Regions from separate parts of the Psychrobacillus sp. FSL K6-1415 genome, predicted to be linked through region 2. Evidence: riboswitches for the same ligand, from Rfam matches in the RefSeq annotation. Region 2 holds a riboswitch; each other region holds the start of a gene.
What was found. Region 2 has a riboswitch for S-adenosylmethionine ahead of MKY60_RS20370 (cyclase family protein). Riboswitches for the same ligand answer to the same signal wherever they lie in the genome.
Positions count from the first base shown of each region.

Region 1: linked by a shared signal. The riboswitch ahead of MKY60_RS14145 (methionine ABC transporter ATP-binding protein) and the one ahead of MKY60_RS20370 (cyclase family protein) in region 2 are both predicted to bind S-adenosylmethionine.
Region 3: linked by a shared signal. The riboswitch ahead of metA (homoserine O-acetyltransferase MetA) and the one ahead of MKY60_RS20370 (cyclase family protein) in region 2 are both predicted to bind S-adenosylmethionine.

Region 1 is NZ_JBBOOQ010000001.1:2,961,416-2,971,883, reverse strand. It holds gene MKY60_RS14185 (thioredoxin family protein) at 1-98, opposite strand, end outside; gene MKY60_RS14180 (3-hydroxyacyl-CoA dehydrogenase/enoyl-CoA hydratase family protein) at 293-2,632, shown strand; gene MKY60_RS14175 (acetyl-CoA C-acetyltransferase) at 2,662-3,837, shown strand; gene MKY60_RS14170 (acyl-CoA dehydrogenase family protein) at 3,863-5,644, shown strand; gene MKY60_RS14165 (arsenate reductase family protein) at 6,815-7,177, shown strand; gene gcvH (glycine cleavage system protein GcvH) at 7,251-7,631, shown strand; gene MKY60_RS14155 (toprim domain-containing protein) at 7,706-8,056, shown strand; gene MKY60_RS14150 (thioredoxin family protein) at 8,068-8,388, shown strand; SAM riboswitch class I at 8,424-8,528, shown strand; gene MKY60_RS14145 (methionine ABC transporter ATP-binding protein) at 8,738-9,763, shown strand; gene MKY60_RS14140 (methionine ABC transporter permease) at 9,756-10,424, shown strand.
Region 2 is NZ_JBBOOQ010000001.1:4,123,946-4,134,413, forward strand. It holds gene MKY60_RS20345 (ABC transporter permease) at 1-324, opposite strand, end outside; gene MKY60_RS20350 (M55 family metallopeptidase) at 337-1,161, opposite strand; gene MKY60_RS20355 (hypothetical protein) at 1,398-1,751, opposite strand; gene MKY60_RS20360 (glycine betaine uptake BCCT transporter) at 1,993-3,486, shown strand; gene MKY60_RS20365 (5-methyltetrahydropteroyltriglutamate--homocysteine S-methyltransferase) at 3,636-4,736, opposite strand; gene MKY60_RS20370 (cyclase family protein) at 4,752-5,489, opposite strand; SAM riboswitch class I at 5,583-5,682, opposite strand; gene MKY60_RS20375 (protein-tyrosine phosphatase family protein) at 5,750-6,175, opposite strand; gene corA (magnesium/cobalt transporter CorA) at 6,348-7,310, shown strand; gene MKY60_RS20385 (hypothetical protein) at 7,732-8,538, opposite strand; gene MKY60_RS20390 (hypothetical protein) at 8,663-9,040, opposite strand; gene MKY60_RS20395 (acyl-CoA thioesterase) at 9,060-9,533, opposite strand; gene MKY60_RS20400 (DUF4003 family protein) at 9,584-10,468, opposite strand, start outside.
Region 3 is NZ_JBBOOQ010000001.1:1,989,182-1,999,649, forward strand. It holds gene msrA (peptide-methionine (S)-S-oxide reductase MsrA) at 312-830, opposite strand; gene MKY60_RS09300 (LCP family protein) at 975-1,916, shown strand; gene MKY60_RS09305 (AI-2E family transporter) at 1,988-3,181, shown strand; gene MKY60_RS09310 (sporulation protein) at 3,187-3,579, shown strand; gene MKY60_RS09315 (hypothetical protein) at 3,759-3,995, shown strand; gene MKY60_RS09320 (RAxF-45 family protein) at 4,055-4,189, shown strand; gene abc-f (ribosomal protection-like ABC-F family protein) at 4,309-6,168, shown strand; gene MKY60_RS09330 (methyl-accepting chemotaxis protein) at 6,495-8,501, shown strand; SAM riboswitch class I at 8,567-8,674, shown strand; gene metA (homoserine O-acetyltransferase MetA) at 8,750-9,658, shown strand; gene MKY60_RS09340 (hypothetical protein) at 9,680-9,910, shown strand; gene MKY60_RS09345 (LysM peptidoglycan-binding domain-containing protein) at 10,085-10,468, opposite strand, start outside.

The DNA.
Region 1 (10,468 bases), 1.2 Mb from region 2:
TCACCAGAAATAATCTCGTTGAATTGTTCAGTAGTTGTAATTTTTTGCATGTTTTTATACCTCCTATGACTTTGTTTACAGTTTACACTGTTTCTTATGTTGGAGAAAGAAAAAAGAATTATTTATTCATTTTATTATTGCGAAAATTTAAATATTGTTCTAAACTAATAGACATAGAGATTGCTTCTATTTTTTTTGTTATCAAAATGAATGAGTATTCATTCAAGACGAAGGGGAGGCTGTGCACGTGACATATCAAATTAAAAAGGCAGCTGTTTTAGGTTCCGGAGTAATGGGCTCAGGAATTGCTGCTCACTTAGCGAATATTGGTATACCTACATTATTATTAGATATCGTACCTAAAGAAGTTAGTAAAGATGAAGAAGCAAAGGGAATAACTTTAGAGCATCCAGCAGTAAGAAATAAATTTGCAGAGACAGCTATTCAAAAATTGTTGAAGCAAAAACCGGCACCACTTACTGCTAAGAAAAACCTACAGTTAATAACTGCTGGAAACTTAGAGGACGATCTTGAAAAATTAAAAGACGTGGACTGGATTATCGAAGTTGTTGTTGAAAACTTAGAAGTTAAAAAAAGCTTATACGAAAAAATAGATGCAGTTCGTAAGCCTGGAACAATCATTAGCTCTAATACATCGGGAATTAGTATTAATGCAATGGTGGAAGGGCTCTCAGAGGACTTTGGAAAGCATTTCTTAGGAACACATTTCTTCAATCCTCCACGTTATTTGAAGCTATTAGAAGTAATTCCTGCAACAACTACTGCTCCTGAAGTTGTAGAGTTCATGAAGCAATTTGGGGAAGATGTGTTAGGAAAAGGTGTTGTAATTGCAAAGGATACTCCGAACTTCATAGCAAACCGTATAGGGACATATGGTTTACTTGTAACATTGCGTGAAATGCAAGCTAGAGGTTATTCCGTTGGAGAAGTAGATTCTGTTACAGGGCCACTAATCGGTCGACCGAAGTCAGCCACGTTCCGTACATTAGATGTCGTTGGTTTAGACACATTTGCACATGTTGCGAAAAACGTATATGACCAAACATCTGGTGAGGAACAAAAAGTATTTGAAGTGCCTGCATTTATGCAAAAAATGCTTGAAAACAAATGGCTAGGAGCTAAATCTGGGCAAGGTTTCTTCTTAAAAGAAGGTAAAGAAATCAAAGAACTAAATCCTGAAACACTTGAATATGAGGCAATGAAGAAGTTGAAAACGCCTTCAATGGAAATGGCGAAGCAACAAAAAGGTCTTGCAGCAAAAGTGAAAACATTAACTTATGCAAAAGATAGAACTGGTGAATTACTTTGGAGTATTTTAAGTCCTACATTAATCTATTCAGCTCAGCTTCATGGGGAAATTGCAGATGATATAGTTGCGATTGACCAAGCGATGAAATGGGGATTCGGTTGGCAACAAGGTCCATTTGAAATATGGGATGCAATCGGTGTAAATGAATCAGTTGAAAAAATGACAGCAGAAGGCTTGGAAGTTCCTGCATTCGTCCAATCATTATTGGATAAAGGATTTACATCTTTCTATAAAGAAGAAAATGGTGATCAATACTATTTCGATGGATCTGATTATTCATTAGTTTCCGTAAACGAAAAGGTAATTGACTTAAAAAGGTATAAGAAGAAACATGGTGTTATTAAATCTAATTCTGGTGCAAGCTTAATAGATTTAGGTGATGGAGTTGCATTGCTTGAATTCCATTCGAAATCGAACTCTATTGGTTTAGATATCCTTCAAATGATTAGCTTTGCCGTAGATGAAGTAGAAAAGAACTTCAAGGGCCTTGTCATAGGTAACCAAGGTAAAAACTTCAGTGTTGGGGCAAACCTAGGAATGATTTTAATGGAAGCACAGGACGATAATATTTTCGAATTAGATTTTGTTGTTCGTCAATTCCAAAATGCAATGTTGAAGATTAAATACTCTGCTAAACCAGTAGTAGTTGCTCCATTTGGAATGACATTAGGTGGTGGAGCAGAAACTTGCTTACCTGCTGCTCATATCCAAGCATCTTCTGAGACATATATGGGATTAGTAGAAGCTGGGGTTGGTCTTATCCCTGGTGGAGGAGGTAACAAAGAGCTTTATATTAAGCACTTGAAGGGACTTCCAAACGGTGTTGAGATAGATTATCTTACAGTTGCAAGCAAAGTATTTGAAACAATTGCAATGGCAAAAGTTTCAACCTCGGGTGAAGAAGCGCGTGAAAATAACTTCTTGAATTTTGCAGATGGAATTAGTGTAAATCCTGATCATTTAATATACGATGCGAAACAAGTGGTATTAGCTCTTGCAGAAGGCGGATATAAAGCACCGATTCGTGAAAAAGTACCTGTTTCTGGATCTCCAGGATATGCAGCACTTATTTTAGGAGCAGAAGGTATGCTTTTATCTGGATTTATTAGTGAGCATGATTTGAAAATTGCTAAAAAGCTTGCTTATGTTATTGCAGGTGGAGAAGTTCCATACGGTACTTTAGTCGACGAGCAATATTTACTGAACTTGGAGCGAGAAGCTTTCTTAAGCTTAGTTGCTGATCCAAAATCTCAAGCAAGAATGCAACACATGCTAGTGAAAGGCAAACCATTACGCAACTAATCTTGCATAAAGGTAAAGGAGGAAAACTCATGCGTGAAGCAGTCATAGTAGCAGGGGCAAGAACACCAGTAGGTAAAGCGAAAAAAGGATCACTAGCAACAGTGCGTCCAGATGATTTTGGGGCACTAGTTGTAAAAGAAACATTACTAAGAGCTGGCGGTTATGATGGTCCGATAGATGATTTTATATTAGGATGTGCAATGCCAGAAGCAGAGCAAGGGATGAACGTTGCTCGTAATATTGGTGCATTAGCAGGTCTACCAGATACAACACCAGCGATTACAGTAAACCGTTTCTGTTCATCTGGTCTACAATCAATTGCATACGGAGCAGAACGTATTATGTTAGGTCACGCCGAAGCGATAATCGCTGGTGGGGTGGAGTCAATGAGTATGGTTCCAATGATGGGTAATACGATTCGTCCGAACGCACATCTAGCACAAACAGCCCCTCAATACTACATGGGAATGGGCCACACAGCTGAACAAGTGGCAACTAAGTATAGTATTAGTCGTGAAGATCAGGATGCATTTGCAGTAAGATCACATGAACGAGCAGCAGCCGCAATTGCAGCAGGAAAGTTCAATGATGATATTGTCCCAGTAGAAGTTATAAAGCATTTTGTTGACGAAAACAATAAAGCACAGCAGAAGAAATTCATGTTTGAAATGGATGAAGGTGTACGTGTAGGAACTACAGTAGAAACACTTGCTAAATTACGTCCTGCATTCAATGTTCGCGGATCAGTAACAGCAGGAAATGCTTCACAAACTTCAGATGGAGCAGGTGCTGTATTAATCATGGATCGAGAAGTTGCAGAAGCACAGGGATTAAAGCCGCTTGCGAAATTCCGTTCATTTGCAGTTGGGGGAGTACCACCAGAGGTAATGGGAATCGGACCAATTGTAGCGGTACCAAAAGCATTAAAACTTGCAGGATTATCAATCGAAGACATTGATCTTTGGGAAATCAATGAAGCATTTGCTTCTCAATCTATTCAAGTTGTTCGTCACTTAGGTATAGATATGGAAAAGGTGAATGTAAACGGTGGGGCAATTGCATTAGGCCATCCACTTGGAGCTACGGGAACTATCTTATCATTGAAAATGATGAGTGAATTGAGACGTCAAGGAAAGCAATTTGGAGTTGTTACAATGTGTATCGGTGGTGGAATGGGAGCTGCTGGAGTGTTCGAATTACTTTAAAAAAAATAAACTAGGGGGAATATACATGAACGAATTAAAAGATGCAATTAAAGGCGGAGCATTTTTAGTTGAAGACTTAGACGCAAACCGCATATTTACACCAGAGGATTTTAATGATGAGCAAAAGATGATTGCGAAAACGACGGAAGAGTATGTTAAAAATTCGGTACTTCCAGTAGTAGAAAACTTGGAACATCATGAATTTGACCACTCTGTACGTTTATTAAAAGAAGCGGGAGACCTTGGCTTACTTGCAGCTGATATTCCTGAAGAGTACGGCGGAATTGGCTTAGACAAAGTTTCCTCTGCACTGATTGCAGAAAAAATGTCTGTAGCTGGTGGTTTTTCTATAACACACGGTGCTCATGTAGGAATTGGTACATTACCAATCGTTCTTTTTGGTAATGAAGAGCAGAAACAAAAATATCTTCCAAACTCAGCATCAGGTGAAAAAATTTCTGCCTATGCATTAACTGAGCCAGGTTCAGGGTCAGATGCATTAGGAGCAAAAACTACTGCAAAATTAAATGCAGAAGGTACACACTATGTATTAAACGGTGAAAAACAATGGATTACAAATGCTGGATTTGCAGATGTATTTGTTGTTTACGCTAAAGTAGATGGAGACAAATTCACTGCATTTATCGTAGAAAAAACATTCCCTGGAGTTTCTGTTGGGGCAGAAGAGAAGAAAATGGGGATTAAGTCTTCTTCTACTCGTACACTAATCCTAGAGGACGCTCAAGTTCCTGTAGAAAACCTATTAGGGGAAATCGGTCGCGGTCATATTATCGCATTCAATATTTTAAATATTGGTCGTTATAAATTAGGGGTAGGTACAATTGGTGGATCTAAACGAGCATTAGAATTAGCAATTTCTTATACAAATCAACGTCAACAATTTAAGACACCGATCTCTTCCTTTAATTTAACGAAAAACAAACTGGCTACTATGGCATCTAAATTGTATGCAACTGAAAGTTTAATATACCGTACTGTTGGATATTTTGAAGAGCGTATGAGTCAATTGAGTGCAGAAGAACAAAAAGACGGCAAAGCAATTGCTGCTTCAATCGCTGAATATGCAATTGAATGTTCTATCAACAAAGTAGTAGGATCTGAGGTTCTAGATTATATCGTTGATGAAGCTGTTCAATTACATGGTGGTTATGGATTTATGCAAGAGTATGAAGTAGAGCGTATTTACCGAGATTCGCGTATTAACCGTATTTTCGAAGGAACAAATGAAATTAACCGCCTAATCGTTCCAGGAACATTCCTGAAAAAAGCGATGAAAGGTGAATTACCACTCCTTCAAAAGGCTCAAGGCTTACAAGAAGAGCTATTAATGATGATGCCAGAAGAGGTTGGTACGGAAGCTCTTGCACAAGAAAAGGTATTAGTAGCTAATGCGAAGAAAATTGGTATTCTAGTTGCTGGTCTTGCTGCACAACGATTTGGTACAAAACTAGAGGCAGAACAAGAAGTACTAGTGAACATCGCTAACATAGCAAATAACTTATTTGCAATGGAATCAGCAGTTCTACGTACAGAAAAAGCAATTGGGCGTGATGGAGAAGAAAAAGCAGCACAAAAACTTCTTTATACACAAATCTTCACACAAGAAGCTTTTATTGAAATCGAACAGGCAGCAAAAGAGACACTTATTGCATCTGTAGATGGAGATAATCAACGTATGATGATTTCCGCTTTACGTAAATTAACACGCTACACACCATACAATGTTATTGAGAAAAAACGAGAAGCATCCGTTAAACTAATCGAAGCAGAAAAATACGTTCTTTAATCAAATAAACGAAAAAGCCGATTCTAGTAGATCGGCTTTTTTATTTATCCCTAATAATAATAATAATACAGTTGATTTTCGTTGCAAGCGGACGCTTTCCGCAGGCGAGGCCGAGCCTCCTCGGGACAATGGGATTCCGTTCACAAATTAACGACACACGATGTATTAAATCTTTCGTATTTATGAATCCTCCCTGTGGGTCTCGACTTTCTCGCTTATCCTGCTGGAGTCGCCGCTTTCCACTACAATCAATTAAGTGTGTAGTCATTATTCATCAATTAAAATCAAGCCTTTATGAAAAACACGTTAAATATGCAGGGGCATCTAAAGACACTATCAATTGCAGTCGACAAATTGAGTGGAAAGCAACTATTAGTCATTCAATTCTACAAATTTTGGCTGTGAATGAGTAATGAAATTTAGTAAAATTATCCACTCCGCGTGTAAAAGGTAAAAGTCCGCAAGTAAATATAGGCCTAGAGCAAGTAAATCGTTTACGACCGCAAGTAAGCCACAGAAATGAGCGAGTAAACAATAGGTGAGAGCAAGTAAAGATAAATTAAGACCAAATCATTCATTAGATATAAGGATATTTATGCATCTTGAGTATATAAAATCAGTCTTCCTGTTGATATAGAATACAGAGGATTGCATGCAATGTAGAGGCTCTGGATTTGTTATCAAAAATTTTTAATTAGGGCATTTCTTATGGATTTCTTCAACTAATAAAAAAGTATACGACATAAAAATAGACGGTATCTATCGTATAGAGTAGCGTTAGAGCCCCCGAAATTGTATCTTCGGGGGCCTGCTCCATGAATAGGAAAGTAGCTTTTCTCTAGTTATCCAAAAATGCACTAACGTGTTTCTAGAAGTTGTAGAAGAGCGACGGACAGATAAGCGCCATAAAATTACCAAAAAAATGATGCTGGTTGGTTGTGACGGACGTCACAACCAACCAGCATCACTAAAAATTCAATCGGCAATAATATAGCAACAAGTTAGTCCAGAGCATTTCGGAAACGTTGGAAACAGGTTTTGAATTTAAAGGGTGGGCATTTTTTTTGAGTCTTAATTTCTTAATTCGAGGTTGAATCCTTAGTCACCGTTCAAAATGATTGCTCATCTCTTACAATATTATGTATGATAAAAAGAAAAAGGTGGTACAACATGACTATTCAATATTATGGCTATCCTAAATGTACAACGTGTAGAAAAGCGAGCAAATGGTTAAAGGACAATGATATAGAATACATAGACAACCATATAGCTGAAAATCCTCCAACTAAAGATTTGCTTCAAAAAATGTTCGAAGTAAGTGGCTTAGAACTCAAAAAATTCTTTAATACTTCTGGTATGAAATATCGAGAACTTGGTCTAAAAGACAAGCTTCCAACGATGTCAGAAGATGAGCAATTAGCCTTGCTTGCTTCTGATGGAATGCTTATTAAACGTCCAGTTGTTTTTGATGGTGAAAAATTAACGCTAGGCTTCAAGGAACAACAGTTTGAGGATGTTTGGAAGACTTCTTAAAGTCACTTGTTTTTACTATAAAAATATGTGAATATAGTAGATGAATGTATTATTAATGGAGAGGGGTATATATATGAACGCACCTAAAGATTTAAAATACTCAGCAGAGCACGAATGGGTAAAGACTGAAGGCGGAAATATCCGTATCGGTATTACTGAATTTGCACAATCAGAGCTTGGAGATATCGTGTTTGTCGAGCTTCCACAAGTCGGAGATGATATTAAAGCAGGAGATCCATTTGGTAGTGTAGAGTCTGTAAAAACTGTCTCTGAACTGTATGCACCAATAAGCGGTAAAGTAGTAGATGTAAATACAGAATTAGAAGATAACCCTGAATATGTAAACGAATCCCCTTATGAAAATGCATGGATGATTGTTGTAGAGCCAGCTGATGTAACGGAAGTCGATGGTTTACTTTCTCCAGAAAAATACGAAGAATTAATTTCAGAATAATTATGAAAACGCCGCTTAATGTCGGCGTTTTTTTCATATAATATTGGAAAGGGCATAGTTGGGAGAGATGCTGAATGGCTATTGTCTTTAGTGAAAAAATAATTATAGTTGAGGGAAGATCAGATAAATTAAAGCTTTTAAAATTACTTGATGAATCAACAGAAATTATTTGTACAAACGGAACGATATCCAATGTAAAGCTAGAAGAGATTTTAAGTCCTTACGACGGTATTCCTATTTATGCGTTTTTAGATGCGGATAGATCAGGCGAGCAAATTCGCTCCATCGTCAGGAAAGAATACCCTGAAGCTATTCATCTATATACCAATCCAATGTATTGTGAAGTGGCGACTACACCGTTCAAAGTTTTGGCATCCATATTAAAAAGTGTTAATATAAAAGTGAAAAGACAATATTTACTTTAGGATGATGTAATGTGAATGAATGGACACTTGAACAGTGGAACGACCATAAGAACAGTGGTCAGCTTACAATGTTCTATATTTATACACCCTTATGTGGAACATGCCAAGTTGCAAGTAAGATGATGCAAGTTGTACAAGAGATGATGCCTTTTTCAATTGGCCAAGCAAATATTAACTATCTAGAGAATTTTGCAATGGATTATCATATTGAAAGCGTGCCATGCCTGATAATCGCTAAAGGTGGAACTGTATATAAAAAGATATATGCATTTCAATCAGTTCCATTTATATTAGAGACAATAAAAAGTATTGACGAGCAAGTAGTCGTGTGATAACATTCGATATACCAACAAATTAAATAGTGTTACTCTTATTAAGAGTGGTGGAGGGAAGTGCCCTATGAAGCCCGGCAACCGTCATGTAAATGAAATGGTGCCAAATCACGCAAAGCTGTTGCTTTGGGAAATGAGAGAATGGATGAACGTTATTAAAATAAATAACTTAAAACCCTTCTGCTCTTTTGCAGGAGGGTTTTTTTAGATAGAAATGGGAAGTATATGTATTTACATAGTAACTGTTGACGCATTGAGTAGTTTTAAAATGCAGGATTAAAAATTCATACAATATTTCTTGAAGATAGATAGACAATTGAGCATTTCGTAGAAAGGTGGCAAGTTTCCCATGATTAGTTTAAATAATGTTTCGAAAAAATTTAGCACGAAACAAGGTACAATCGTTGCAGTTGAAGAGGTGAATCTTGACATAAAGAAAGGTGAAATTTTCGGCATCATTGGATACAGTGGTGCAGGAAAGAGTACACTTATTCGATTATTGAATGGATTAGAAAAGCCAACTTCGGGTCAAATTATCGTCAACAATCAAGATATTACTAAGATAAATGAAGTGAAGCTTCGTCAAGTAAGACAAAAGGTAAGTATGATTTTCCAACACTTTAATCTGTTATGGTCAAGAACGGTTGCGGAAAATATTGCTTTTCCATTAGAAATTGCTGGTGTTCCACAAGCACAACGTTCTTCGAGAGTAGAGGAACTAATTGATTTAGTTGGTTTAGAAGGTCGCGGACATTATTATCCTTCACAGTTATCAGGAGGACAAAAACAACGTGTCGGAATTGCGCGGGCATTAGCCAATCGTCCAGAAGTGCTTCTCTGTGATGAAGCAACCTCTGCGTTAGACCCAGAAACTACAGACTCAATTTTAGACTTATTAGTTAGTATCAATGAAAAATTAGGGCTGACAATTGTATTGATTACCCACGAGATGCAGGTTATTCAAAAGATTTGCGGTCGTGTTGCAGTAATGGAAAAAGGTCATGTAGTAGAAGAAGGAAAAGTACTAGATGTATTCCAAAACCCGCAACAACCTATTACGAAACGTTTTGTCTCGCAAGTAAGTGATTCCAATAAAGCAATACAAACAATACAGCATTTAAAAGAGCTATATCCAAATGGCAAGCTGATAAAGCTAGTATTTGTTGGAGAGCAAACAGAACAACCAATATTGTCGAGACTTATTAAGCAATTTGATTTAGAAGTCAATATTGTCCAAGGTAATATTTCGCATACACAAAATGGCGCATTTGGTACCTTAATCCTTCAACTAGAAGGAGATGCATTATTGGTGGATGAGGCCATCCGCTATATACATGAACAAAAAGTAAATACAGAGGTGATCAACAATGATTAATGATTTATTTCCTAATGTTGATTGGCCAAAAATGTGGGAAGCAACCGTTGAAACATTATATATGACTGCAGTATCTACTATACTGACAGCAATTATTGGGCTAGTGCTCGGTCTTTTACTTTTCTTAACTAGTCCTCATCAAGCATGGGCGAACAAGTTAGCGAACTGGTTAACAGGAGCTTTCGTTAATATATTCCGTTCCATTCCATTTATTATTTTGATTATTTTATTAATCCCATTAACGAAGTTTTTAGTTGGAACAATGCGTGGGCCAAATGCTGCATTCCCAGCTTTAGTTATTGGAGCTGCTCCATTTTACGCTCGTATGGTGTTGATAGCTCTACGAGAAATTGATAAAGGAGTACTAGAAGCAGCTAAATCGATGGGCGCTAAAACTTCTACTGTTATTTGGAAGGTTCTATTGCCAGAATCTATGCCCGCATTAGTATCAGGTATTACGGTTACGGGGATTTCACTAGTTGGTTATACAGCTATGGCCGGTATTATCGGTGCTGGGGGACTAGGAACGCTAGCATTCTTAGATGGATTCCAAAGAGGTAGAACAGATGTAACACTTGTTGCCACAATACTAATATTAATCATGGTATTTATAATTCAGTGGATAGGCGATTTAATTACTACAAAAATAGATAAACGATAATAGGTGTAAACGAGAGTACTCGATCACATAGAAAACATAGGTAA
Region 2 (10,468 bases):
AGCTACTAAAATAGTGACCATCCCAAGTTCAAAGGAGATTGGAAATCCCCGTGCCAACAAATCATTTACAGATTCATTTGGTTTTTTAATCGAAGGACCAAAGTCAAATGTGACAATAGATTTTAAATAGCTTAAATATTGAACATGAAGTGGTTCATCCAATTTATAAAACTTTTCTAAGTTTGCTTGAATAGTAGGATTAGTCGTCCGCTCTCCTTCAAATGGAGAACCTGGTATTAAGTGCATCAATACGAAAGTCAATGTCGCGATGATTAAAATCGTTGCAATCATCATGAGAAAACGCTTAATAATATATTTCTGCATCCAAAATCCCCCTTAACAGAATTTAGCTTGTAACGCTAATTCCACCATAACAAGCATTGCTCGGTAAGCCTCTAATATATCTTTAGCTTTAAACTTCACCGTTGTAGTCCCTTCTATAATTTCACAACCTGGCATTAAAGCTGCCCACTCCGCTTGACCGTAGTTAACAAATTCGATTCGTAATATCGGGTTTTCAGGTGGTGTTAGAGGTTTTATTTGCTCTCGTTTTTCAATAGCCTCGGCTACTTTTTCTCTAAGCAAGGCATGTGATTTTAGAGGGTGTAACGTTTTTACAGCTGAACGAGAAATAGACTCTTTCATCACTGCAGTTACTACGCCGGGTAAAAGATCTTGCGCTTCCCTACAGGCACCGTCGTCTCCTGCCACCATAATAACAGGCACCCCATAATAGCCTGCTACGTAAGCATTTAATCCAAGTTCTCCAACCACTACATCATTTATGTACATATTCCGAACCCCAAAAATCATCGAGTGACTCATGACACCCGGTTGTCCAGCACGCGAATGATAACCAGCGAACACTGCTCCTAAATACGTTTCGTCTAGCGCATGCACCATTGAATAAGGCTTAAAATCTCCTGTAATTAAGGATGCATCTGGATGTAATTCTTCTACGAGAAGATTATTCATCTTAGAATGACTGTCATTGACTAATATTTCTTTTATACCTTTTGATATAGCACCTTCTACAATTGCATTAGCTTCCTGGGTCATTATACGTCTCGCCCGTTCGTAATTATGCTTATTAGACTCTACAAACGTATAGTCTGGTAAACCAGTAATCCCTTCCATATCGACTGATAAAAATAACTTCATATTACTCCCCCATATCATTCTATTTTTCTTTTTGAAAACCGAAATAATTATAAACTTTATCAAAATATACTGAAAATTACAATATATCTAAATACATAGATATTATTTTATGCGAATACTTTTAAAGAAAATGTAAGGCTTTTAGTAAGTTAAATAAAAAAAGCAAATGCACTTTTTACAAAAGGCATTTGCTCGTACTTTCTAAATAACGTAGAAGAAACTACAATATCGATGAATTATCTATTCTGACCTGGGAAGAACTGTTGCTGTCCGAATTGTTGTTGCCCAAACTGTTGTCCAAATGGCTGACCAAAAGATTGTTGTGGAAACTGTCCTTGTTGCATAGGAAATGCCTGTTGGCTTCCAGGTGCCATTACATTTTGGTTGGTCACTGTGTAAAAATGTTGAGGGACGTTTACGATATGTTCTCTATTCACATTTACAATTGGGTGGATAACAGGTTGCATTCTTGGTGAGAACGAATCACGCACTCGGTATTGCGGGGGACAAACAACTGGTTGCGCAGCTGGTTGATGCCACTGCGTTTGATGACAGGAATTACAGGAACAGGGTTGACGATGTTGATTCATGGTTAATTCACCTCCTTCTTGCACTACTATTAGTAAATGCAAGAGGACAGCAAGCAAACTAGACAAACATCTCCATTAAATTAAAAATAAAAATTGCTATTTTAGCTTTCATTACGAAATAGAAGTTTCAATATCATCTAAAATGGAAATACTTAAAAGAATCGGGACAAAGTGTATTGGTTGATTTGATACCATTTTATAGTATAGTTAACTGTTTAACTTTAATTATGTAGGGGGAAACATGAAAAAATTATCAAAGGTATTTTATATTACAATGAGTTTAATAGTTTTAGCGGTCGGTTACGGGGCTTTAGCTCCCGCAAGTTTCGAGGCTATTACCACAACTATTAAGAATTTTGTTGCTTCGTCATTTGGTTGGTACTACATGATACTTATGACGTTTATGCTAGCGTTAAGCATTTTCTTCATCTTTAGTCCATACGGAAAAATCCGACTCGGAAAAGATACAGATCGTCCACAGTTTTCAACTATTACTTGGATTGCTATGCTATTTTCTGCCGGTATGGGAATTGGGCTTGTCTTTTATGGTGCTGCTGAACCTTTATCACATTATGCCATCGATCCTGCGACAACAGAGCCAAATACTAGTGCAGCTTTTAAAGAATCACTCCGCCAAACTTTCTTCCACTGGGGATTCCATGTTTGGGCAATGTATGGAGTAGTTGCCCTGTCTCTTGCTTTCTTTCAGTTCCGCAAAGGGGAACCAGGCTTAATTTCTTCTACATTGAAGCCGATTTTCGGCAAAAAGATGGAAGGCCCTTGGGGTACACTTGTGGATGTGCTAGCTGTTTTCGCTACAGCGTTCGGTGTTGCTACTTCTCTCGGATTCGGTGCAGTTCAAATTAACGGAGGGTTAAATTACTTATTCGGCTTTAAAATTGGGATTATGTCTCAAATTATCATTATAGCGGTTGTCACTGTTCTTTTCGTAATGTCCGCTTGGTCAGGATTAAGTAAAGGGATAAAATATTTATCCAATACGAATTTGATATTGGCTCTTGCTCTACTTGGGTTTGTCATCATACTTGGACCAACATTATTAATTTTTGATATGTTAACGGATTCTTTTGGGGGTTATTTGGCAAATATCGTACAAATGAGCTTCCGAACGTCTCCATTAAATGCTGGACATCGTGAATGGCTTAATAACTGGACTATCTTCTATTGGGCATGGTGGATTTCTTGGGCACCATTTGTTAGTATGTTCATCGCTCGAGTTTCTAAAGGACGCACGATTCGCGAGTTTGTCACAGGTGTTCTTGTAGCTCCTACTATACTAGGAGCCTTTTGGTTTTCGGCTTTTGGTACGACAGCAATCGATTTTCAAAAAAGAGGAGTTTCCGACTTAGCTCAAGCCTCGACCGAATTGACGATTTTTGAAATGTTCAACCTGATGCCCCTCTCTACCGTTATTTCTGTATTTGCAGTTATATTAATTAGTTCCTTTTTCATTACTTCAGCAGATTCTGCTACTTTCGTTCTTGGTATGCAGTCGACAAATGGATCACTGACACCACCGAACAAAGTAAAGCTTGCTTGGGGATTTGCACTATCTGTAATTGCAATTATATTGTTATCCGTTAATGGGTTGGATGCATTGCAAAATACAATAATTATTGCTGCCTTACCATTTTCGTTTGTAATGCTACTAATGATTATTTCGCTTTTGAAGGCATTAAAAGCAGAAGCAAAAGCAATGAAAATAAAAAAATAACAAAAATGCCAAGGGTTTTATTCCCTTGGCATTTTTGTTAAGTTACTTTCTTACCCATTATCAAATGAGATGCGAGAAAGAAAGTTATATTTTACTCGTTTACAGTCTTCAACAAATGAGTATGGAATGTAATCGAGATGTTACACAGATTAACCCCAAACTTCTTTAGAGATATCAACAATATATTTTAGTTTTTCCCATTGTTGTTCTTCGGTAAGCTTATTACCGTGATGGGTGGAAGCAAAGCCGCATTGAGGACTAATACTTAGTTGCTCTAATGGTACATATTGAATTGCTTCTTCAATTCGAGCAAGAATGTTGTCCTTGTTTTCTAATTCACCTGTTTTAGAGGTGAAAATACCTAAAACTACTTTTGCTCCTCCGTTTGGTATATGAGCAAGGGGCTGAAAATCTCCAGAACGATTATCATCGTATTCTAAGAAGAATCCATCCACTTTTTCTTTTGCAAATAATGTCGGAGCTATCAAAGCATAGCTTCCACCAAAAGCCCAAGTAGATTGATAGTTTCCACGGCATAGATGTGTCGTGACTACTAAGTCTGCTGGTTTACTTTCTAGGATACCATTGACGACCCTTAGAGCGAGATCTATTAAGTATTCTCTTTCTCCTTCTTTATATGGAATATCTGGAGAAGAAAGACCTGCAATATAAACATCGTCAATTTGTAAATATCTAACTCCTGCCTTATAAAAGGCTTGTATAGTTTCTTGATAAGCAGCAATTACATCCTTTGCAAATTCTTCTACATCTGGATAGACTTTCTCATCTCGGATTCCAGGATGGAACAATTGGTTAGGACTTGGGATAGTTTGTTTGGCAACAGCACGACCAGCTACAATCTCATTAAAATCAATAAAGTCTTGGATAAATGGATGATCTGGGTTGAAAGAGATTTTGCCGATATTGCGAACTTCGTATTTCTCTGTTTCTATCCCTTCAAATATATACCCTTTTTCGGGTACATACCCTTCAAAACCATTTAAATGCTCTAAGAAGTCTAAATGCCACCAGTCGCGACGAAACTCTCCATCTGTCACAAGCTCTAGACCTACCTCGATTTGCTTATCAACGATTCTTTGAATTTCTTTAGTTTCAACTGCTTTTAATTGTTCTCTAGTAATCGTTCCCTCCTTGTATTCTTTTCTCGCGGTTAATAAACTTTCTGGCCTTAACAAACTTCCTACATGGTCTGCTCTAAATGGTGCTTGAATAGCTGTTTTAACTGGCAATTTATCCATCTCCTTTTATGGTAAAATAGCAAATGATCGTACTGGGAATCCAGAGGCTTTCTCTGGTTTTGGAACGATATTGAATATAATAGCTCCTTTTGCAGGGAGCTTATCTAAGTTCGTTAATAGCTCTATTTGGTAAGTATCTTGTTCAAGCACGTAATATTCTCCATGTAATGCGCCATTTTTTAGATAATCCACACTTGAATCAGTGTCAAATGTTTCATGTCCTATAGCTTTAACCTTTCTTTCTTGGAATAAGAACTTTAATGCTTCTATTCCCCATCCTGGTACGTGATTATTACCATCTGTATCTTTATTATTAAATGCTTTTTCGTCTGGCCAACGTTTACTCCAATCAGTACGAAGTGCGACAAATGAGCCTTCTTCGATTTTTCCATGTGCTTTTTCAAATGTTAAAATATCATCCACTGATAAAGTAAAGTCATTATCTTCAGCAGCTTCCTTAGACTGGTCAATGACAACTAATGGTAATACGAGTTCTTTTAATTCCAGTTCTTCTAAGTAACGAGAATCTCTAACAAAATGAATTGGTGCGTCTATATGCGTGCCATATTGCCCTGCAAATTGAAAGCTTTGTGCAAAAAATCCATCGTCATGATTAAACAATGTGTCTATTTCAGCTGCCTTAAAAGCTGAAAAATGTGGTGAGTTTGCTCCGAATATATGTGTTAAATCTACCCACTGCTTTTCTTTTAAAGTGTTGAAGGCTTTTAATAATTCCGATGACATATTTGATTTCTCCCCCTATTTTTATAGTTTAAATCAAATAAAACCCCTTCTTAGAAACAAGAAGAGGTTTACACGTCACCAGTGATTATTCTCTTCTTATCTTCAAGCTAACGCTTCTGGAATTAGCACAGTACATAATTGCCTGTTGCTGAGGTATCATAGGGCCAAGTCCCTCCACCTCTCTTGATAAGAAAGTTGTTTTATTTGATTAATGCCTAGTATACAAATAGAAATTATATAAGTCAACAATAATTTTTGATTTATTTAGAATATATTCTTTTTAATGAATCTCGTTGGTCCTCTTTTAGGTTTATCTTTGATCGAATTGCTTTGGCCATTTCTTCTGCTTCTTCTACTGTTTCTGCTAGATTTAACTCCATCAAAGTGGCAACAGCCATTGTCCCTGCTCTTCCACCACCTGAATTACAGTGAAAGTAGACATTTTTACCCTGGTTATATGCTTGAACGACTTCATGGATACCAGCTTTAATTGAATCAACCTGTTCGTTTTGTCCATCCAAAATCGGTTGATGTACCTTTAAATTTTCAGCAGGATGATCTTTAGATGCAACCCTTAGGTCGAAAATAATATCTATTTGTTCATTAGCTAATAGAGGTTCAACCCCATCTACGCCTCCTACAAATATGCGATTCGGGATTAAGGCTTCATAATTATTTTTTTCCATACTACCTCTCCTTTGTTTTAGATTCATTATAACAGGGAGACTATGAGATAATAAGAAAAGTGCAAGCGTCTATGGAAACCTAGAAAAGCGTTGGAGCTAGACAGACACTGAATAAAAGGTTATACATTTTAATTAATAAGAAAAGAGATTGTGATGAAAGTGAGGGATTCCTATGATTCGCACGATTGGTATAACGACCGATCATGATATAGTAAGTGACTTTCCATTAGAGGATATAAAACAAAAAAAGTTTGAATGGTACTGGATTGATATTGGTGAGCCCTCCAAGGAAGAGGAGCTTATACTTAGTTCTTTTTTTCATTTTCACCCACTCGCTATTGAAGACTGCCTACAAAGACTGCAGCGACCTAAGGTAGATTATTATGATGGATACAACTTCTTTGTTTTACATACGCTTAACGAGGAGACATTAGAGGCAGAAGAGTTAGATATATTTGTAGGTCAGGATTATGTAGTGTCATTTCATTTCCATCCAATGCATGAAATGGAGCAGGCACGAGAGCGTATTAGACAAAATCCACAAGGCTGGGATAGAGGTGCTATCCATGCAACTTATCATATAGTCGATAAAGTGGTGGATGCCTATTTTCCGATTGTCTACAAAATTGAAGACTATTTAAATGCTGTAGAAGATAAGCTCACTTATGATATGCGCCATTTTTCTATGGATTTGGTGTTCGATCTTCGAGGAGATTTGCTACGTTTAAGACGTACAGTTATTCCTATGAGAGATTTACTCTATCGAATTTTAAATTCAGAACGAATGAATTTACAACAAACTGAGCACACCTATTTTGCAGATATTTACGATCATTTAATACGACTGACAGAGATGATTGAATCGAACCGTGAACTTACCGCCGATATCCGGGATAGTCATATGTCGATAAATTCTAGTCGGATGAACCGTATTATGATGATACTAACGATTGTATCAACCGTTTTCATCCCCTTAACGTTTATCGTGGGAGTATATGGAATGAACTTCAAGAACATGCCCGAGCTTGAGTGGAAATATAGTTATTTTGTAGTGTTGGGCGCTATAGCTCTCATTGCTATTTCAATGCTTGGTTGGTTCAAGTACAAAGGGTGGTTTAACTTGTTTAAAGACTAACATAAGCAAAACTGACAAAAGACGCTCGGTCCTTTAAGATCAAAATCTATTTCTATTGTTTTCGAAGAGCTTTGGACAGACGTTTTGCTAGATCTTCTTTTTTTCATGAATAATTTAATTCTGTTTATCTTTACTTGCTCTTGCCTATTGTTTACTTGCTTCCATCTCTGGCTTACTTGCAGTCAAGAATAGTTTACTTGCTCTAAGTCAATATTTACTTGTGGTCTATTGTCTATTACTTGCGAAACGGATAATTTTTCCAAAACTCTTTATTCATTCAAAACTTAAATGTGCAGAAATGTAATAGTTGTGTAATAAATGCTTCTTCATATTCATCGTGCTTTCATAGAGACTTGCTTTAATTTGTATTAAAACTCACTTAATTGATGGTAGAGGAAATCATAGCGGTATTATTCATTTTTTATTGATTGGCTGTCCAATAATAAAACAATGCTGTAAATGTAAGTTTTTCTTCATGTGTCAAATTATGCGCTAGGGACACATGAATATTCATCGCCTGTACTTCAAAGGCAGGATGTGTAGCATATGGAAATATTCCAAACCGATACTTAGCTAATCTATGGCCGTCTAAGTCATTCACATCAATATCTCCATACATACTTTTAGCTTCCATTTGAAGCAACTTTTCGTTATTTGCATCAAATACAATAGCTCTATTTTTTATGGACATTGATGGCAAAACAATAGTAGTTACATGCAGATTATTATGGTTACACACCTTTATTTCTAAAAATTTCAGCCTATTTTTAATGGTGAATTTAGAAACTAACTTCTCGTCCATTGTTTTTAATTGATAAGTAATTGGAAAGAACATACCCGTTTTAAAAATATTTAATGTCGATAGTTTCCTTCGAAAAGGCTGTTCTTCAGTAGGGTTGATTTTATATAAGCGTTCACCTGTACTGGATACTAAATAAGTTTGAGGGATTAGTGAAACATCTCGTTGAAAATTAAGTTCTTGAATCGGAAAATCAGCTGAGTAATAATCGCTGTCTATTTTCTTCTCATCCGGCAACTTTTCTGATGCATGTTGAAAGAAAAAAGATGAGCTATACAAAACAAATAACGCAAAACCAATGGCAAAATGATTTTCAAAGTCTTTCCACATAACGTCTTTTAAAACGATCAGTAAAACTATGTATATTCCTATTAAAAGTATCGATCCAAACTTTGTATATTTGGCTGTTTTTTCGTAAATATGCTTCAAAGTATTCACCTCTAATTATCATACGATGAAATAGAGGATATAGTTTCAAATAATATAGAAAACACAATTACAATATGATCAAAAAAAACCGTAAAGACTATAAACCTAAAGTCTTTACGGGGGTTCATTGTTTCTCTAACGCTCTTCCAAATAGCTTACCGATAAAATACCACAGAATATATATACCTACTACAATACATACAAAGTACAGGACACTTTCCGTTTTTTCCGGTAGACCTATAGGTTCTAAGAAAATTTGAATTGTAACTAACACATAAATGATAGCAGCAATACCTGCTAGTAATACGATACCGATAATAGATAGCTGGGAATAGGTTAGTTGTTTAATATGGTGACGATGTTTCGTTAATTCCAAAAGAACGACGAGTATTATTGCTGTGAAAGTGATAGTAACTTCTTGTAGATAAATCGAATTGATTAAATATAAGACGAGCAGCGTAATCATCAGATATTTGTATAGTTCATCAATTTGTTTTAGCACTTAGCCACTTCCTACTCTTTTAGTATTTCATTTCTAAGCGTTGTTTTCGATGAGCACGTCTAGCAGGTCCTGTTTCATAAAGACGTTTTTCAGCTTCAGTTTCTGGATGTATGCCTGGTACTGGTATAGGCTTCCCATTATCATCAACTGCGACCATCGTTACATAAGATTCTGTTGTTAGTTTCTCTTCCCCAGTAATTAGGTTTGTTGATGTTACTCGAACATAAACCTCCATCGAAGAACGCCCCGCATTAGAAACAACTGCTTCTAACTCTAGTACATCTCCCACCTTTGCAGATGAAAGAAAGTCTACAGAATCAATAGAAGCTGTAACTACAGCACCTTGTGCATGTTTCATAGAAGATATGGCTGCAATCTCATCGATAAATGCCAACACTCTTCCACCAAAAATTGTTTCGTGATGATTTGTATCCGGGGGTAATATTAAATGTGTTTGAATAGTTCTTGATTGACTCATTGGATTGGTGTTCATTATTCTAACTCCTCTTATATAGATAATCTATGTTTAGTATAGCATGTTCATTAATCTGAGCCAGAATTTGATGCTGTTGCAGCGCTAGTAGCTGCAATAGTAGAAATCATAATAGCTTGTTGCGCCTGTAATATAAGCTCTAGCGAAGTTGCCATGGAAATCGCGGCAGTTGCATAAGCCTCCTTTGAGGATCTTAAGGACAATCCAAAAGCAATAGGGAGCGCTGAGTCTTTATACCATGAAAATAATTTCATACTTGCAATGGATTCATAGTTTGCTACAATCTGGTTCAATTGTTCCTCCCCTAATTTTAAAGCTGCCATAAATCCTATAATCGGATATTGTGCCTGAGAAGTTTTTATTTTGACGCTTTTTAATCCGTCTCGGATAATTACTGCTCTGCCCACCATATTTTCTTCATACTCTGGGTTGGAATACGTAAGGACCTGGGACATCCACTGTAGTTCATTTCCGGAATAGAATTTATGTTGCTTTAACTCTTTGTAATAGCGGTTCATCGTTTCAGCTCGAACAGCCGTATCACCTTCCATTTTGCCCAAGAACATTGCATATGGATAATCATCTGTAGATGTTAGAAAGCGATGATGTGCCTTCATATCATCCATTAATTTTTGTGCCATTTTCATTTCAAATGGCCATTGATCTTTTTGCTCCGACATCATGAGTGCTGCCAAATACGTATAGCTATTCACTTTAAAACCAAACTGTTTTAAGGCATCTGCTTTTTCCATTAACAGATTTACTGCCTGTTCTGGTTCTGCCCCTGAAACATCTAATGTGGCAACGAATAAAGGATTTAGGTGGGAGCGTAAAGCAGAGAAGATTCCTGCTCTCTTTTTCAAATGACTCGCTACCTCTCGATATCTATTTTCATCAAAATCCTTCTCTAAAGTTACATAGTACCCTGCAAGTGA
Region 3 (10,468 bases), 2.1 Mb from region 2:
TAGTACCTCCTAAAATTCACAATGAACTTATTATAACATGAAATATAAACAAAATACAGAATCCCTTTGTTAATGAGGGTTAGGGCAAATATTCTGGCTTTAAGCCTCTATTTAACAGGTTTTGTCTGTTTATGAGCGGACTGGGGTGTCTCCCTTATCCAACTTTTCATCTAACGAGAATAAAGGACTGCAAGACAATGATGAAAACCACTTCAATTTTGAAGTGGTTTTCGTCTAAATTTTATTTCTTCTTTATTAACCGATGTCTTCCAAAATTTTGGAGGTACTTTCGTTGGTGTAGATCTAAAATTCTATTTCCAATTTTTTTCTATAAACTCATCTCTACCTGATTGTGCACGATCCTCTTTATAGTGAGTTGGGCTTTTCTTATAATAGTCTTGATGATACTCTTCTGCCTCATAAAATGTTTTAGCATCACGAATTTCGGTAACAATAGGTTTAGAGAACTTCCCACTTGCTGCAAGTTGTTCTTTCGATTGCTCCGCAAGCTCTCGTTGTTCATCTGAATGAATAAATATAGCAGTGCGATATCTTTCTCCTCGATCTTGGAACTGACCGCCATCATCGGTAGGATCAATTTGTTGCCAAAATATTTCTAATAGCTTTTTGTAGGAGAAGATGCTTGGATCAAATTGTATTTCTACCACTTCTAGATGACCAGAATCTCCTTTTTTTACGTCTTCGTAAGTAGGGTTATCAAGATGACCACCCATATATCCTGAAGTTACCTTATGTATTCCGTCCCAAGTGTCAAATGGTTTTACCATGCACCAAAAACATCCGCCTGCGAAAGTTGCTGTTTCTACCATGATCTTTCCTCCTATTATTCTCACTAATTGATGTATTGTCTTATGTAAAATAGATTTTACCACTTGTTTAGTAGTAGTACAAAAATCTGAAACTTTTCTTAACTGAAATACGTTATTATTAGGGTATAAAGGGGAGATTTCAAGATGGAAGAAGAATTACAACAAACTAGAAGACGTAGAAGAAAAAGACGTCCAAGAATAGGACGTATGCTTTTTGTTATTTTATTATTTTTGGCTGTAGGAGTTGGTATTTATACATTTACACAATATTCTAGCGGTTATAAATTAGCTGACACAGATAAAAAAGAACCAATGGACTTTAAAGGAGATGTACTTAAGCAAGGTGAACGAGAAAACATCTTGGTTTTAGGTGTAGATTCCAGAGGGGAAGACAAAGCTCGTACAGATACTATGATGATTTTTTCTTGGGATAAGCAAAATAATGATGTTAAGGTAATCTCTTTCATGCGTGATATATATGCCGATATCCCTGGGAATAAATCCTATAAATTAAATACAGCTTTCTATTTAGGGAAAGTACAGTTATTGAAAGATACTATGAAAGAGATGTTCGATTTACCAATTCATCACTATGCATTAATCGATTTTAGTAGCTTTGAATCCCTTGTTGACATAATTGCACCGAATGGAGTTCCAGTTAATGTAGAGAAGGACATGTCAGAGAAAATTGGTGTTACATTAACCAAGGGGCAACAGAACTTAAATGGACAAGAATTGCTCGGTTATGCTCGTTTTCGTTCGGATGCTGAAGGAGACTTTGGACGAGTTGGAAGACAACAGTTGGTAATGGAAATCTTAAAAGATGAGCTATTATCCATAGAAAATATACCAAATTTACCTAAATTCATTGGCGCAACAGAGGGATATATCCAAACAGATTATTCACGCTCTGACAAAACAAAACGAGTATTAGATGCACTAGTAAGTGGTAAGTTAGAAATGGAAAAAATGACAATTCCAGTGGAAGGAACATATTCATTTAAGCGCTATAGTCATGCTGGGTCAGTCATTGTACTCGACGAAGAGAAGAACAAAAATGCAATTACAGAGTTTTTAGAAAAATAACTTGCTTCAAGATTGCCATATTTATTTTTCCTCCGTAAAATAAATATATATAGAAAGGAAGTTTGATAGAAGTGGAGCCAGAAAAACCTTCTTTTTTTTCTACTAGATACATAAAATTTTTAGGTGGACGTAATACTATCTTTTCATTGGTTCTTTTACTGATGATCGGTCTTGTTATTATGATTTATGATGAGATTTCTTTTATATTTGTACCTTTGACGGTATTTCTGGGTAATGTAATCTTACCTATAATCTTAGCAGTTATTGTGTATTACTTATTACGACCAATACTACGTTTATTAGAAAAAATAAAAATTAAACGAGTATGGGGCATACTTATTATTTTCTTAGTATTAATCGGATTAATAACATTACTAGTGTTTCTAGTATTTCCTTTTTTAAAGGGTCAAGTCTTTAAATTAGTGGAAGAATTACCTACTTACTTTATTCAGCTCTTCAATGACTTAGATGAATTTTTACGAACATCTATTTTTCAGGAATATTATTTACAAATTGAGAATGATGTTACTTCAGTATTAAATGGTCTTCCAGCTGAAATAGGAGAGTTTGTACAAGATACTGTAACCGGTATTATAACTGGGATTTCATCGATTGTTGGTGTATTAACTAGTTTTGTTTTAGCTATAGTAACTGTACCTTTTATCGTTTTTTATCTTTTAAAGGACGGCGAGAAGTTACCCCACTTTGTTCTGAAGTTGTTTCCTCCAAGAATGAGAGATGATTTACAATCTGTATTTACAGGTATAGATAGACAAATTAGTTCTTATATTCAAGGACAAATACTAGTATCAATGTGTATTGGAATAATGATTTCTATTGGATTTACAATTATCGGTATGCCGTATGCACTTCTACTTGGAGTCATAGCGATGGTTACAAGTGTAGTACCTTATTTAGGTCCAGTGATAGCTATTACTCCTGCTGCTATTATAGCCCTAGTAAAATCACCACTTATGCTAGTAGGGTTGGCGATAGTTTGGACGATTGTCCAGTTAATAGAAGGGAAGTTTATATCACCACAAATTATGGGTAAATCATTACATGTTCACCCAATTACAATTATCTTTGTTCTTATTACATCAGGTGCATTATTTGGTGTTCCAGGAGTAATATTAGGAATTCCAGGATATGCAATTTTGAAAGTAATCGTTTCACACTTTTATACATTGTTTAAAAAGCGTTATAATAAGTTTGAACCAGTAATAGAAAATCACTATGAGTATACAAATCACAAGGTGGACTGAGAATAATGGCGAAGAAATTTGAATCTTCCATAGAAGTAAAATCTATAAAGATAGACACGATTGTCGATCACCCTTATATTGAACATGGTATTAATCTGTCGGGCACGATTTATATAGAAGGGGTACACGATGAATCGGTAGAAAATATCAAATTAGAGGTATTTAAACTGACAAATGGTGAATCACCTAAAATTGTATCGAAGCACTCAATTGAATTAGTAGGAGCAGCTGCATCTAAGGACATGCAAATGATACCTTTTGAAATTATGCCAGATGAAAGATGGATTCCAGATAGTAATGAGGAAGTAACAAGACTAATTTTAAGAACAACAGTATTATTCGAAAATGGTTCTGAATATAACGACGAAGATGAAATTTATTTTGATATTGAAGAATGATTTATGAAGCTCTAGCCTCGTGCTAGAGCTCTTTTTTTATAAGAGAATCTACTTGGCAAAAAAACATCATCCATTTAATTAAACTAAAAGTTAAACCATGAAAAGATAGTTGAATAAATTTTATAGTATAAAGTTACGAAGGTTGTGCATTCTAATGTTAAATTAGGAGGAAACTAACAATGTTTAAACGAATGTTTTCGATACTTATTATTTCTTGTTTCATACTTACTGCCTGTGGATTTCAAAGGAATTCCAATCAACCAGCTAACCCTGAGACGCAAATAGACAACCAAGATCAAGAAATTCCAAATACAGGTAATGAAGAAGTTAATGAAGAAAATGATGTAGGTATTCCTAAAGTGGACGAATCCATAAATGATCCATCTTTTGAAAAACCAAATGAAAATAACGATTGAATTGTTTGAATAATTATGCTATTATTTATTTAACTAATTCGAACGGAGGTGAAGAAAGAATGAAAAACGCTATGAATGCACAATTTTTTATGTTGGAATTTTTATCCACTTCTTGTGCAATTACTCATGAAATTGCTAACAACGGGACAGGTCTGTCCATTTTTAGACAATTTCAAAGTAATGTTCATAGCTAAGAAGTCATTCTTTCGGATCCTAAATGGTAGCGAGAAGACTGTGCTTTTTAGACAGTCTTTTTTTGTTGCGAAAAAAAGGCGCTTCTTAGCTCATAAAGAATTGAAGGGAAGCGATCATAATGATATGTACAATACAAAATATAACAAAAATGCTTGGAGGAAATACGATTTTCGGAAACTTATCTCTTGATATTAAAACGGGAGACAGGTTAGCCATTGTTGGTCGTAACGGTAGCGGTAAAACTACATTGTTCAAATTGTTAGCAGGAAATGAAAAACCTGACGAAGGATATATCAACTTTAAGAAAGGTGTATCCATTGGTTATTTGGCTCAAATACCTACTTTTTCAGAAGATATTACAGGTCTTGATGTTCTCCATTATGCTTTTCAAAAGATTACGGAGTTACAAAAGAAAATGATTCTGATGGAGCAACAAATGACAACCTTAAATTCAGAAGGGATGGAGCGCCTGCTACAACAATACGGAGAAGTACAAGAACAATTTACACTTTTAGGCGGTTATACAATGGAGTCTGAAATTGAAAAAGTAGTGCAGGGACTTCAGTTGAACCAATTCGTAAACCAATCATTTGCTAGTTTAAGTGGTGGCGAACAAACAAAAATAATGATTGGGAAAATTTTACTGTCAAATCCAGATATATTATTGTTGGATGAACCGACGAATCATTTAGATTTATTTGCAGTTGAGTGGTTGGAACAATATTTGGTTAACTATTCAGGGACTGTTGTAATCATTTCGCATGACAGATATTTCTTAGACCAGGTCGTAAATAAAATTGCAGATTTAGAAGAAGGTGAGCTTTCTCTTTATCATGGAGATTATTCTTCCTTTATTTTAGAGAAAGAAGCTAGATTAATGCGTGAGTTCCAGGAGTATGAGGAACAACAGAAAAAGATCAAAAAAATGAAGGATGCAATAAGACGACTTAGACAATGGGCAAATGAAGCGGTTCCACCAAATCCAAAGTTATTTCGTCAGGCACGTAATATGGAAAGGGCACTAGAGAGAATGGTAAAAGTTAGAAAACCTTTAATCGACCCGAAAAAGATGGAGCTTTCCTTTGAATTTGCTTCTAGAAGTGGAAAAGAAGTAGTTATGATGAAAAATGTATATAAATCATTTGGAGATAAAGCATTGCTAGAAAATGCACAGCTAAATCTATACTGGAAGGACCGAGTTGCGATAGTAGGTCGAAACGGTTCTGGTAAATCCACTATATTAAATCTTCTGCGTGGAGAGATACCTATTGACAATGGAGAAGCTCGGTTAGGTAGTAATGTCCGGGCAGGTTATTTGTCGCAGCATTATGAAATTCAGGATCCGAAGTCTAGGCTAATTGATGTATTTCGAAGTGAGTTAAATGTGGTCGAGGGAGATGCACGACATATTCTCGCAAAATTTATGTTCTATGGACCAGATGTATTTAAGCGAATAGGTGATTTAAGCGGTGGTGAGCGCATGAGACTTCGGTTAGCACAGCTCATGCATCAGGATATTAATCTCCTAATTCTTGATGAACCGACGAACCATTTAGATATTGAGTCTAGAGAAGTACTTGAAGATGCTTTAGCTGATTTTGATGGAACTATATTGGCCGTATCACATGATCGGTATTTTTTAAATAAATTATTTCCTAAAACTGTCTGGTTAGAAAAAGCCCAGCTCACTACATTTGAAGGACCATATGAGTGGGCTAGAACAAAATGGGAGGAAATGTATTCTAAGCGAGAAGTAGAAGATGTTTCAGAGAAAAAGACTAAAACTAAACAACCAACAAGGGAACGTGTAAAAGAGCGAACAATCGATGAAGAAATTTCTTGTTTGGAAAGTGAAATTTCATATTTAAAAGAAAATGCAAAAATAGAAACTGATTGGGGAATTTATGAAAAGCTTATCGAATCTATTCAAGCAAAAGAAGAACAACTTGAAATCTTATTGGAGGAATGGATTGGTTAGGAAGTATTAGAATTACTTATAATGATTATGACCACCTTTTAAGAAGGTGGTCTCTTTTGTGAGATTTCAAGTCAGGTATCTCAAATTGGAAGATTTATTTTTAGTTCCTTTATTTTCATTAATAATATGTTTGAAATCATCATCTGCAGAAAATATGATAGAAAGGTAAATAAGAAGGTATTTCACCGAAATTTGTTTTTTTGAAGAGTAAGTTATTTTTCATGCATTAATATTCTCTCATTGTGCCGATATAATAGTATAAATATACTTATATATGGAATATTCATATCGGAGCATATTCAATACATAGAGAAGGAAGATGAGTAATGCGTAAATCTATAAAGTGGAAAATAATTATTGCTGTTATGGCTCTAATTATTGTAAGTATGGCACCATTAATAACCATTAGTACGAACACTATTAGTAAAAAGACGGAAAAAGACTTAATTGATCAAAGCCAAGTTATAGTTCAAGAAATGTCAACATCAATTCAGAATTATTTAGCTACATATGAAAAAGGGCTTATTCAATTATCAACTTCAAATGATATTGTAGATTTTCATAATAGTGCTAAAGCAACTGATGGAGTTTTAGCCAAGAAATTAGAGAAACAATTAGATACTAAATTTAATGAATTTGTTTCATTATATGACGCTGTAGCTTCAGTCTACATAGCTTTACCTGATAAATCGATTGAAATTATCCCAGAAGCAGACCTAGGAGCAGATTTTGATCCTACTTCAAGGGAATGGTATTTAAATGCAGTTTCAAATAAAGACAGTTTCAGCTGGTCTAAACCTTTTGTAGATGCTTCTACTGGAGAATATGCAATTTCTGGTGCAAAAGCTGTTATTAGAGATGGCCAAGTGGTTGGTGTATTAGCCATTGATATTCTATTATCCAAATTAACAGAAACGTTAGCAAACAATGAGTTAGGTTATGAAGGTTATCCAATTATTGTGGATGCAGATGGTAATGCTATAGTTCATCCCACTTTATTTGGTGAAAACATATCTGAGAATTCATCAGTTAAAAAAATGCTATCTAGTTCCTTGGAAAGTGGAAATGTGACTGACGGAACGGAGAGTACTAATACAATTACTGTATTTACAACTATACCAGAATTGGATTGGAAAATAGGAGCTGTTTATGAGGAAAATAAGATAAACCAAACAGCAGACAGTATACGTACAATGATAATAATAATTGTTTTAGCCATTGAGGCAATCATATTTATCGTATTATATTTCATGATTAGCGCTATTTTAAAACCAATCGGCCAACTAAAAAAATTAATGGATTCTATTGCTGATGGAGATTTAACTGTACAAGCGAATATAAGGTCTAAGGACGAAATTGGTCAACTTGCTACAAACTTCAACAAAATGTCTAGCAGTATGAATGGAATTATTCAGGTTGTAAAAGAGTCCGCAAATAATGTGCAGTCAAATTCTGAAAATTTAAGTGCTGTAGCTGAAGAAACAAATGCTTCTGCGGAACAAGTGTCATTAGCTGTTAGTGAAATTGCAGAAGGTGCATCTAAATCAGCAGAAGATGCTGGTGAAGTAACAGAGAGTTCCGTGCACTTAAGCGAGCAAATCAATCTCATTAACGAAAAATCAATAACGATGACTGATATAGCTACTAAAGCAAATTTAATGAATACAAATGGTCAAAACCAAATGAGTGAATTGAAAACTTCTTTCCAAAACTGGGAGTCTAATCTTACCTCCATGTCTACATTGTTTACAACTTTAGAAGTTAGAGTAAAAGCGATTGGCAGTGTTATGGAAACCATTATGGAAATCTCATCACAAACAAATCTCCTCGCACTGAATGCAAGTATTGAAGCGGCCCGTGCAGGTGAGCATGGAAAGGGCTTTGCGGTCGTTGCGGATGAGGTGCGAAAGCTTGCAGAACAATCTGCTAAAGCCACAGAGGAAGTAAAACAAACTATTACGGAGCTACAAAGTGAATCCCATATTGTAGGGGAGCAAATGACAGACACCATCAAAACATTCCGTGAACAAGGTTCTGTTGTAACTGATACTGAGTTAACATTTAGTGAAATATCAATATTGATGAATAGTTTACAAACATCTATTGATGCAGTTTCAGCAGAAATTGAACAGGTTTCCAACTATAAAGATCAGGTAGTAGATACTATTCAAGTGATGGCTGCAACTTCAGAACAAACCGCAGCAGCCTGTGAAGAAGTGAGTGCGTCTTCTGATGAGCAGTTACGAGCGATTCAGTCGGTTGCTGCAGCATCTGAGACCTTAACAGAGCTTAGTGATAAACTTGCGGAAGCAGTGAATCGTTTCAAAGTTTAAAAGAAGTTGAATTATTGGAAAACACATGTTAATATTCTTTAATAAAGAACAATATAATTTAATAACTCTTATCAAGAGAAGCAGAGGGACATGGCCCGTTGAAGCTTCAGCAACCTCTGATTTATCAGAAAGGTGCTAACTCCTACAAGATATAATTTCTTGAAAGATAAGAATCGAGAGCAAAACGTTCACCCTCTTTTCTTATATAAAGGAAAAGAGGGTTTTTAAATTTAAGGGGGAGTACTATTTTGCCGATAAATATACCTAAACAATTACCAGCAGCTGAACTTCTTAAAAAAGAGAAAATATTTATCATGGATACCGATCGAGCAATAACTCAAGATATACGTCCATTAAACATAATTATTTTGAATCTTATGCCTGAAAAGGAGAAAACCGAACTTCAATTGTTACGATTATTAGGGAATACATCCCTCCAAGTAAATGTGACTTTTTTACATATGGCAACACATGATTCCAAAAATGTTAGTAAAACTCATTTAGATACTTTCTATACGACTTTTGAGGATATCAAACACAGAAAATTTGATGGAATGATTATTACAGGTGCTCCAATTGAGCATTTACCATTCGAAGATGTTAATTATTGGCCTGAAATGACTGAAATAATGGAATGGTCCAAAACGCATGTGACCTCTGTTCTTCATATTTGTTGGGGAGCGCAGGCAGCGCTTTATCATCATTATAGTATTGGTAAATTCGACCTACCCAAAAAATGTTTTGGTGTATTTAGTCATCGGTTATCCGATCCAACCATTCAATTAGTACGAGGATTTAATGATGAATTTTATGCACCTGTATCTCGTTACACTGCTGTGTTATACGACGAGATTAAACAAGACCCTCGACTGATATTGCTTTCCAATTCGGAAGATGCAGGTGTTTTCCTAGTAATATCTAAAGATAAAAAGCATATTATGATTACTGGTCACTTAGAGTATGATGCAACAACACTTGCAGATGAATACCAAAGAGATATATCAAAAGGTGTGGAGATTGATGTTCCAGAAAATTATTTTCCAAACAATGATCCATCACAAAAGCCAATGAACTCATGGCGGTCACATACACATTTGCTATTTTCCAATTGGTTGAATTATTATGTTTACCAAGAAACACCTTATGAATGGGAATAACTTTACAAAGTTGGTGTAGCTATGAATATTAGGTGGAAAAGAGAAGAAATAATTTTTGAAACATTGTATGAAGCCGATGTTTGGGCCGATTCTTTAGCAAATGAAATTTACGGAAGAATTTACGATGGATATATAACCTCAGACTACAAAATTGCTTATTCTCTTGCTTTTAGATTAGCTTCGATAGACACATTTAGAGTCAATACTCAGCAGGATGGATTAAATATATATAAAGTATGGGTGACTACCTAATCTGAAAAATAAGATTCAGGATTGAAGATGAGAGGGTAAGGTTCTCAGTCAACTCATAATTTAGAGAAAGACTGGGTACTTTTACTTTTAGTGGAAAATTAAAACAACCTGAGTTCATCTAAATATGGACTCAGGTTGAAAATTGTTATTAAATTTTAGGGTTTCACACTCCATTTACTTGTTGAAATGGTATATATTCCAAATATCAGGTGTTTCAGAGCCGATATACCAAGCAGCTGCTCCACCTAAGTTAAATTGGTTAGCAAGGTCAATACGAAGTTTGATAGATTGTTTATCCTCTACCCATATTTGGTGCTTATCCCCGTTTGCAGTAAATTCCACATAATTTTGCTGGGTATTTTGATCCCAAACTTTTATAAGATTTTTTGAAGAGATAATTTGTTCAACCTCACCCATTGTACGGTCGATACTTTTCACTTTTTTTGTCGTTAAATTAGTAATCCATTCTCTTGTGTAGAAAGGTACCGCCAAGATAATCTTGTGAGATGGTACGTCTTCCAGTAACAGTTCAATACCTTCTTGAACCCATGGCATAGA